DNA from 2 places in the Pseudoxanthomonas fibrivorans genome. Region 1 is predicted to be linked to the other one. Evidence: riboswitches for the same ligand, from Rfam matches in the RefSeq annotation. Region 1 holds a riboswitch; the other holds the start of a gene.
What was found. A riboswitch is a leader RNA that binds a small molecule or an ion and turns the genes downstream of it on or off. The one in region 1 is predicted to bind cobalamin.

Region 1 (4,205 bases):
GGCAGGCCGCGCGCAAGACCGGGCGCGTGGCCCGCACCGTGGTGCTCAAGCTCAAGACCGCGCAGTTCCGCATCCTGACCCGCAGCCTGACGCCGGATGCGCCACCCGCCAGTGCGCAGGCCCTGGCCGAGATCGCGCTGGGATTGCGGACGCGGGTGCAGCTGCCCGATTCGACGCGTTACCGGCTGGTGGGCGTTGGCCTGGCCGGCTTCAGCGAGCCCGATGAACTCGCCGTGCAGGCGGACCTGTTCACCGGGAGCGGGGTCAGCGGCGAGTGAGCCGGCTGGCTGGGGCAGGCTCAGGCCTGCCAGTGGAAATCCAGGGTCTCGTCGCGGGCGAAGCGCTGCAGGTGCGATTCGATCACCTCGCGCAGGCGCGCCATGCCGGCGCCATCGTCGTGGACGACCCGGATCAGCAGGGCGTCGCCGGCGACCTCGAAGTCCGCGCCGGCGGCTTCGGCGAAGGGGATGTGGGCGTGCGTGTCGCTGTCGCGGCGCACGTCGAACCTGTGGCGCCAGTGGTTGCTGAGGGTGCGCAGCAGGCGCGGCGCATCGCTGGAGGCCACGAGGGCGCGGCTGGTCGGCATGGGTCGGATATCCATGGGGGACGGCCCGGCCAAGTCTAGGCAACCTGCGGCGCGCGGCCGTGGCCACCGGCGGGATGATGCGTTCCCCACCGCTGCGCCGGCGTCCGGACCCCGGCATCGTGATGCCGGGGTCCGTGGAGCGATCAGCCCTTCGGCTGCCAGCGCACGCTCAGCCCGTACTCGCGGCCCGGCTGGTTGTACCAGTCGACCAGCTGGTAGTCGCGGTCGAACAGGTTGGTCACCCGTGCGAGCACGGTCCAGTCGCGGCCGAGCGCGTACTCGAAGCGCAGGTCGAGCGTGGCGTAACCGCCCACGCGGACCAGGTTGGCGGCGTCGTCATAGCGGCTGCCGGCGGCATTGACCGTGGTGCCGAACGCGAACGCGCCGAAATCGCGGTCCAGGTCGATGCGACCGGTGTCGCGCGCGCGGCGCGGCAGCAGGTTGCCGCGGTTGGCGCCTTCGGAGCGGTTGCGGGGGTCGACATGGCTGTACTGCGCGGCCAGGTCCCAGCCGGCGAACGCGGTGGCCACGGTGATCTCGCCGCCGCGCAGGCGCGCGGTGTCGACGTTGCCGGGCAGGAACGTGGCCGAATCGAAGCTGATCAGGTCGTCGACGCGGTTCTCGAACACGTCGACGGTCCAGCGCCAGGCGTCCGCCTGGCCGGAGAGGCCGATGTTGAGGTTCTTCGATTCCTCCGGCTGCAGGTCCGGATTGCCGTAGTAGGGGTAGTAGAGGTCGTTGAAGCTCGGCGCGCGGAAGCCGGTCGAATAGCGCGCGGACAGCAGGATCCCGCCGTCGAAGTGCCAGCCCCAGCCGAGGTTGCCGGTGGTGTGGCTGCCGAACTGCTCGTTGTCGTCGCCACGCAGGCCGGCCTGCAGCTGCTGCGCGCCGAAGCGGCCCTGGTACTCGGCGAACACGCCGGTGTTGTCGCGGCTGTCCACGTCGTAGGCGGTGGTGCCGGTGATGTGGTCGTCCAGCCAGTCCAGGCCGGCGGTCACGGTGTGGCCCTCGCGCAGGACGAAGTCGCCCTGCAGCGCGGCCTGGTCGCGGCGGGTTTCCAGGCCGCCGACCAGGCCGGTGGCGCCGTAGTCGTCGGAGTCGTCGTAGCTGCGGCCGACCGTGGCCTGCAGCGTGGTCGAGGCGGTCGGCGCGAAGCGCAGCTTGCCCGAGTACACCTGCTGCACGGTCTCGGAATAGTTGGCCCAGCTGCCGTCGTAGTGGTTGTAGCCCTCGGCGCGCAGCGCGCTGCCCTCGAGCGTCCACGCGTCGCCAAGCTTGCTGCCGCCGCGCAGGGTGGCCGAACGGTTGCGGTAGCCGTCGCGGTCCGGTTCGTCGGCGAAGCAGCCCGCGCCCCAGCCGGCGGCCGTGCCATCGCAGGCGTTGATGCCGTCGGTACGCACGAAGGCGAAGTCGGCGCCGAACCAGCCGCGCTCGCCGCCCATGCCCAGCCCGGCGCTGGCTTCGCGCAGGTTGTTGCTGCCGATGCCGGCCATCGCGCGGGGCTGCAGGCCGCCGCGGTCGCGGCGGGTGAAGATCTGGATCACGCCGCCGATGGCGTCGGCGCCATACAGGCTCGAATGCGGGCCGCGCACGATCTCGATCCGCTCGATCTGCTCGACCGGCAGGTCCTGCAGCGCCGGCAGGCCGGCGGTGGCAGAACCAATACGCACGCCATCCACCAGCACCAGCAGCTGGTTGGAACCGGCGCCGCGCAGGAACAGCGAGGTCTGCTTGCCCAGGCCGCCGGTGTTGGTCAGGTTGATGCCGGCACGACCGGACAGCAGCTGCTGCAGCGAGGTGGCCTGGCTGCGCTCGATCTCGGCTCGGCCGATCACCTGCGCGGGCGAAAGGCTGTCGCCGAGCGCGACCGGCGTGCGGGTCGCGGTGACCAGGACCTCGTCGAGGTCGGTGGCCTGGTCGGCAGCGAGGGCCGTGCCGGCGGAAAGGGGCAGGGCCAGCGCCAGGGCGACGGCGGTGGACAGCGGGCGGAACGTCATCGGGCAACTCCATGCATGCGTGGCGCCGCACCCGGCGCCAGTGTGGGGAGTCGCGAGAGGAGGATGCACGGAGCGGACAGACGCCATGCGGCATCGGCACGCCGCAATGCCCTCCGCATCGCAACCTGGGTTCCGCAAGGCCGGTCTCCGGGCTCACGATCGGGATTCCGGCGAGTGCCGGACTCCAGCGGCGACGCCTTCCCGTGCGGGGCACAGTGGCGGATGTCGCGCGTTGCGGTCGCTTACCGTTGCGGGGGCAGCGCCGGCCTTGTCGGGGGTTCGCACCCCGGACGCACCGGCTTCCCGTTTCAACCCGGGCGGTATGCGCCGACCGGGTCACCTTGCAGGGTGGGGATTGTATGCGATCGGCAGCGGCACGCGTCCGTCGCCAGGTTGACCCAGGTCATGGAAGGCGTCGTTGCCGGCCAGCGTGGGGTCCGGCAGGGAGCAGCGGCTCAGGTGAAGCGGTTGCCGCCGTCGTCTTCTTCCGCCGCCGGTGCATCCTGCGCGGACGGACCCTCGGTGTTCCCGCCGCCCTCGCCATAGAACGCGGTGGTGACCGGTCCGCCGACGGGCCGGCCACGCGCCGGCGGCAGGGCCGCGCTGGCGGCTTCCAGCTCGGCCAGCAGCTGCGCGCGGCGCGCCTCGGGAACATCGTGCCAGTGGCAGTCCAGCAGCGCGCCTTCCAGCGCATAGAGCAGGTTGAGGCTTGGCTTGAAGCCGGCGCGCCTGACCTTGAGGAAGGCCTGCACCGCGCCCGCGGTGGCCAGGTCCTCGGCACTGCGCAGTCCGACCTGGCGCAGCCAGGCGGCACTCTTGGGCCCGATGTTGCGCAGCTGCGCGGTACTCAACGCAGCGACTCGACGAAGGCGGCGGCGAGCGCTTCCAGGCCTTGCTGGTCGTCCGCGTCGAAGCGCCCCGGTTCGGGGCTGTCGAGGTCGAACACGCCGACCAGGCGCCCGCCGTCGAACAGCGGCACCACCAGCTCGGAGCGCGAGGCGGCATCGCAGGCGATGTGGCCGGGGAAGTCGTGCACGTCGGCCACGCGCTGGGTCTGGCCGCTGCGCGCGGCGGCGCCGCACACGCCCTTGTCGAGCGGTATGCGCACGCACGCCGGCAGCCCCTGGAACGGACCCACCACCAGCTCGTTGCCGTCGTAGAAGTAGAAGCCCACCCAGTTCAGCTGCGGCAGCGCGTGGTAGACCAGCGCGGACAGGTTGGCGGCGTTGGCGATGCGGTCGCGCTCGCCATGCAGCAGGCCGCGCGCCTGGGCCAGCAGCTGCGCGTACTGGTCCGGCTTGCTGCCGGTCAGGGGGATGGCGGAGAAGGACATGGGGCGATTCTAACCCCATCGGGATCGGCCATCGCCGCGCCGCGCGGGTGGACTTATCATCCCGGCGGGGCCACAGGAGGCGAGAACATGGACCAGCACCCGTCGGGCTGGCGCGGCGGCGGTACCACGCGCCTGGAAGCGTTCGTCGATGCGGCCTTCGCCTTCGCCGTGACGATCCTGGTGATCTCGGCCGAGCGCATCCCGGGAAGCGTGCAGGCGCTGGTGCTCGCGCTCAAGCAGATTCCCGCCTTCGCCGCGGGTTTCGCCCTGCTGGCGCTGTTCTGGTACG
Region 2 (4,205 bases), 690 kb from region 1:
GCCAGCGCCAGGCCGTAATAGGCCGCGCGCAGCCATGCGCTGTCCGGCCCGGACAGGTAGAAGCTCAACGGTGCGTGCCACCAGTCGTATTCCACGCGCACGGCCTGGACCGCGATCGCGCCGGCGCAGAACAGCAGCACCAGGACGAAGGCGGCGGTACCGGGGAGGGCGGCGGTCGGGCGGGGTGCAGGCGCGGGCATGCGCGCAGTGTCGCCCGGAATGGCCGGCCCCATCAGCGACCGGCATCGCGGTCAGCGCAGCCGCGCGTCGAGCCAGCGGTCCACCGCGTCGGTGTAGGCCGAGGGCCAGCCGAGCTCGCGGTTGACGGCGGCGTGCGACAGGTCTTGCGGCAGCACCTCCATGGCCACGCCCAGCGACGCCGCCCTTGCGCGCAGCGCTTCGGCCTGCGGGCAGGCATCGTTGCGGCGGGTCGAGCAGACCAGCAGCATCGGCACGGCACCGGGCGCGAGCCGGTGCTGCGGGGATGCTTCCACCCAGTCGTCCGGATCGGGCCCGAACGCGCGGTGGTACAGCGGCGGCAGGCGTGGCCGGCGCATCATGTCCGGCACGTCCAGCGCGCCACTGTCCAGCGACACCACCGCGAGCGGACGTCCCGCCCGTGCCTCGCGCCACAGCGTGTCCGAAGCGCCCACCAGCGCGGCCAGGTGCGCACCGGCCGAGTGCCCCACCAGCACCACGCGTGCCGGGTCCGCGCCCCAGTCCGGCGCCAGCCGCTGCACCCGGGCCAGCGCGCGGGCGACGTCGCGGGCCTGGTCGACCGGTGCGGTATCCGGGCGCATCCGGTAGTTGGTCGATACCAGGATCCACCCCTCCGGCAGCCACCTCGCGGCCTTGCCTTCGACCACGCCGGGATTGTCCTTGTTGCCGTTGGCCCAGCCGCCGCCGTGCACGAACAGGATGACCGGCGCGTCGTGCGACGGCCGCGCCGGGAGGTAGGCGTCGAAGCGCTGCCGCGGATCGCGGCCATAGGCGACATCGCGCAGCACGCGGGTGCCGGCGGGCAGTGCGACCGGCTGCGTCGAGGCTTGCCGCGAGGCGTCGCGTGCGCGCTGCACGCGCTCGCGCAGGCCTTCGGCGGAGGCGGCATCCACCGCTGGCAGCAGGATCAGGATCAGGCCGATGGCCAGGCGAAGCGGCATGGTGGTTCCCGGTGGTGGAGGACTTCGGCCGGCCGTCCCATTGCGGGGCGGTCGTGCCATGGCAACGTCCGCCGGCCCGGGGGGTTGACCGGCGCAGCGATGCGGATGCCGGTCGCTGCCCGCCCGCGCACCGCAGGCTGATGCGCGCCTGGCCGGGCAGGCGCGCATCAGCGGGTGCCGGGTGCGCGGCCCTCCCCGCGCGGGCCCGGCCGCCGCCGCGGATGGCGTGGAGGCGCACCCCGGCTTGCCTGCCCGACCGACTGCCTCATCCATCATCGGCCCGATATGTGGTGTTGACCGCCCGGGCGAGCCCCACTATCTTGTGTCCGGTCGGTACCGGCGGTCCAAGCGCCGGTTTAAAAGGGAAGTCCGGTGGGCCCTCGGGGCGAATCCGGCACTGCCCCGCAGCGGTAAATGGGAACGACCCCGCCACAGGAGCACTGGAACCCCAACGGTTCCGGGAAGCGGCGGGTAGGAGGAGGCGCCCCGCGCCCTCCGCGCCCATGAGTCCGAAGACCTGCCGGCAGCCGCGCGATGCACACCGCGCGGTGCCGGCCGCGGAATCTCCGGGGGGAGATGGCTGGCGAAGCACGTGCCGCCCGCAGCCCGCCTGCGCGTTCTCGGTCCGTGCGACGCCGCTTTCCCATCCTCCTGCAGCACCCGGCCTTCCGCAGCCCAGCGAGGGACGGGCCGCCGCGTGCATCACGCAAGGAGGACACCCGTGACCCAGACCGAGGCCGTTGCCGCCATCCCTTCCCGGGACGAAGCGTTCCTGCTCACCCCGCCGCCCACCGCCACCGCGATGAGCGTGACCAAGCGCAACGGCAGCCGCGAGCCGGTGGACCTGAACAAGATCGTGCGCGCCGTGCAGCGCAGCTGCGAAGGCCTGCACGCGGTCGACCCGATGCGCGTGGCCACCCGCACGATCTCCGGCCTGTACGACGGCGCCAGCACGCGCGAGCTCGACGAACTGTCGATCCGCACTGCCGCGCTGCTGACCGGCGAGGAACCCGAATACAGCCGCCTGGCCGCGCGCCTGCTGGCCGGCTACATCGCCAAGGAAGTCACCGGCCAGGAGATCCACGCGTTCTCGCAGTCGGTGGCGCGTGGCCACGAAGTCGGCCTGATCAACGATCGGCTGCTGAACTTCGTCCAGACCAATGCGCGCAAGCTCAACGACGCGCTGGACGCCTCGCTGGACCTGGGCTTCGACTACTTCGGCCTGCGCACGCTGTACGACCGCTACCTGCTGCGCCACCCGCACACCCGCAAGGTGATCGAGACGCCGCAGCAGTTCTTCCTGCGCATCGCCTGCGCGCTGTCGGAGGACGTGCCGGAGGCGCTGGCGCTGTACCGGCGCATGGGCCAGCTCGACTACCTGCCCAGTTCGCCGACCCTGTTCAACAGCGGCACCACCCACGAGCAGCTGTCCTCGTGCTTCCTGCTCGATTCGCCGCAGGACACCCTGGAATCGATCTACGCGAAGTACGGCGACATCGCCCAGCTGTCCAAGTTCAGCGGCGGCATCGGCGTGAGCTACACCCGCGTGCGTTCACGCGGTTCGCTGATCCGCTCCACCAACGGCCACAGCAACGGCATCGTGCCGTGGCTGAAGACGCTCGATTCGTCGGTCGCGGCGGTCAACCAGGGCGGCAAGCGCAAGGGCGCGGCCTGCGTGTACCTGGAGACCTGGCACGCCGACATCGAGGATTTCCTCGAGCTGCGCGACAACACCGGCGACGAGGCGCGCCGCACCCACAACCTCAACCTGGCCAACTGGGTGCCGGACCTGTTCATGCAGCGGGTGGAGGCCGACCGGGAATGGTCGCTGTTCGACCCGCGCGTGGTCCCGGAACTCACCGACCTGTACGGCCAGGCCTTCGAGCAGGCCTACCTGCAGGCGGAAGCGCAGGGCAAGGCGGTCAAGGCGCTGCCGGCGCGCAAGCTGTACGCGCGGATGATGCGCACGCTGGCCGAGACCGGCAACGGCTGGATGACCTTCAAGGACAAGTGCAACCGCGCCAGCAACCAGACCCTGCGCCAAGGCAACGTCATCCACCTGTCCAACCTGTGCACCGAAATCCTGGAAGTCACCTCGGCCGAGGAAACGGCAGTGTGCAACCTGGGTTCGATCAACCTGGGCAACCATTTCGACGTGGATGCCGCGAGCGGCCAGGCGTTCTTCGACTTCGACAAGCTCGCCGAGACCGTGCGCCTGGCCGTGCGCCAGCTCGACCGCGTCATCGATCTGAACTTCTACCCGATCGAGACCGCCCGCCGCGGCAACCTGCGCTGGCGCCCGGTCGGCCTGGGCTGCATGGGCCTGCAGGACGTGTTCTTCCGCCTGCGCCTGCCGTTCGACAGCGAGCAGGCCCGGGTGTTGTCGGCGAAGATCGCCGAGACCATCTATTTCCACGCGCTGGACACTTCGGTGGAGCTGGCGCAGGAGCGCGGCCGGCATCCGTCGTTCGCCGACACCCGGGCCGCGGCCGGCGAGCTGCAGTTCGACGCCTGGAACGTGGTCCCCGAGAACGAGGAGCGCTGGCAGGCGCTGCGCGAACGGATCCGCGAGCACGGCCTGCGCAATTCGCTGCTGATCGCGATCGCACCGACCGCGACCATCGCCTCGATCGCCGGCTGCTACGAATGCGTGGAGCCGCAGGTGTCCAACCTGTTCAAGCGCGAGACGCTGTCGGGCGACTTCCTGCAGGTCAACCGCTACCTGGTCGCCGAGCTGAAGAAGCTCGGCCTGTGGACCCCGGAGGTGCGCGACGCGATCAAGCTGGCCGAAGGCTCGATCCAGGGCATCCCACAGATCCCCGAAGCGCTGCAGCAGGTCTACCGCACCGCCTGGGAGCTGCCGATGCGCTCGCTGATCGACATGGCCGCCGGCCGCGGCGCGTTCATCGACCAGTCCGCCTCGCTCAACCTGTTCATGGAGAGCCCGAACATCGGCGCGATGTCGTCCATGTACATGTACGCGTGGAAGCAGGGGATCAAGACCACCTACTACCTGCGCTCGCGCCCGGCCACCCGGATCGCCAA

Region 2: it holds a riboswitch for cobalamin, as region 1 does, so the genes downstream of both, ACA089_RS12630 (ribonucleoside-diphosphate reductase subunit alpha) here and btuB (TonB-dependent vitamin B12 receptor) in region 1, are expected to answer to the same signal.

Annotation. Positions count from the first base shown of each region.
Region 1 is NZ_JBGNUG010000001.1:2,049,866-2,054,070, reverse strand. Features, by position in the region: gene dinB (DNA polymerase IV) at 1-278, shown strand, start outside; gene ACA089_RS09405 (DUF2218 domain-containing protein) at 299-586, opposite strand; gene btuB (TonB-dependent vitamin B12 receptor) at 730-2,583, opposite strand; cobalamin riboswitch at 2,705-2,942, opposite strand; gene ACA089_RS09395 (TfoX/Sxy family protein) at 3,039-3,434, opposite strand; gene ACA089_RS09390 (GAF domain-containing protein) at 3,431-3,916, opposite strand; gene ACA089_RS09385 (TMEM175 family protein) at 4,004-4,205, shown strand, end outside.
Region 2 is NZ_JBGNUG010000001.1:2,742,655-2,746,859, forward strand. Features, by position in the region: gene ACA089_RS12620 (DUF998 domain-containing protein) at 1-200, opposite strand, end outside; gene ACA089_RS12625 (alpha/beta hydrolase) at 252-1,160, opposite strand; cobalamin riboswitch at 1,475-1,700, shown strand; gene ACA089_RS12630 (ribonucleoside-diphosphate reductase subunit alpha) at 1,963-4,205, shown strand, end outside.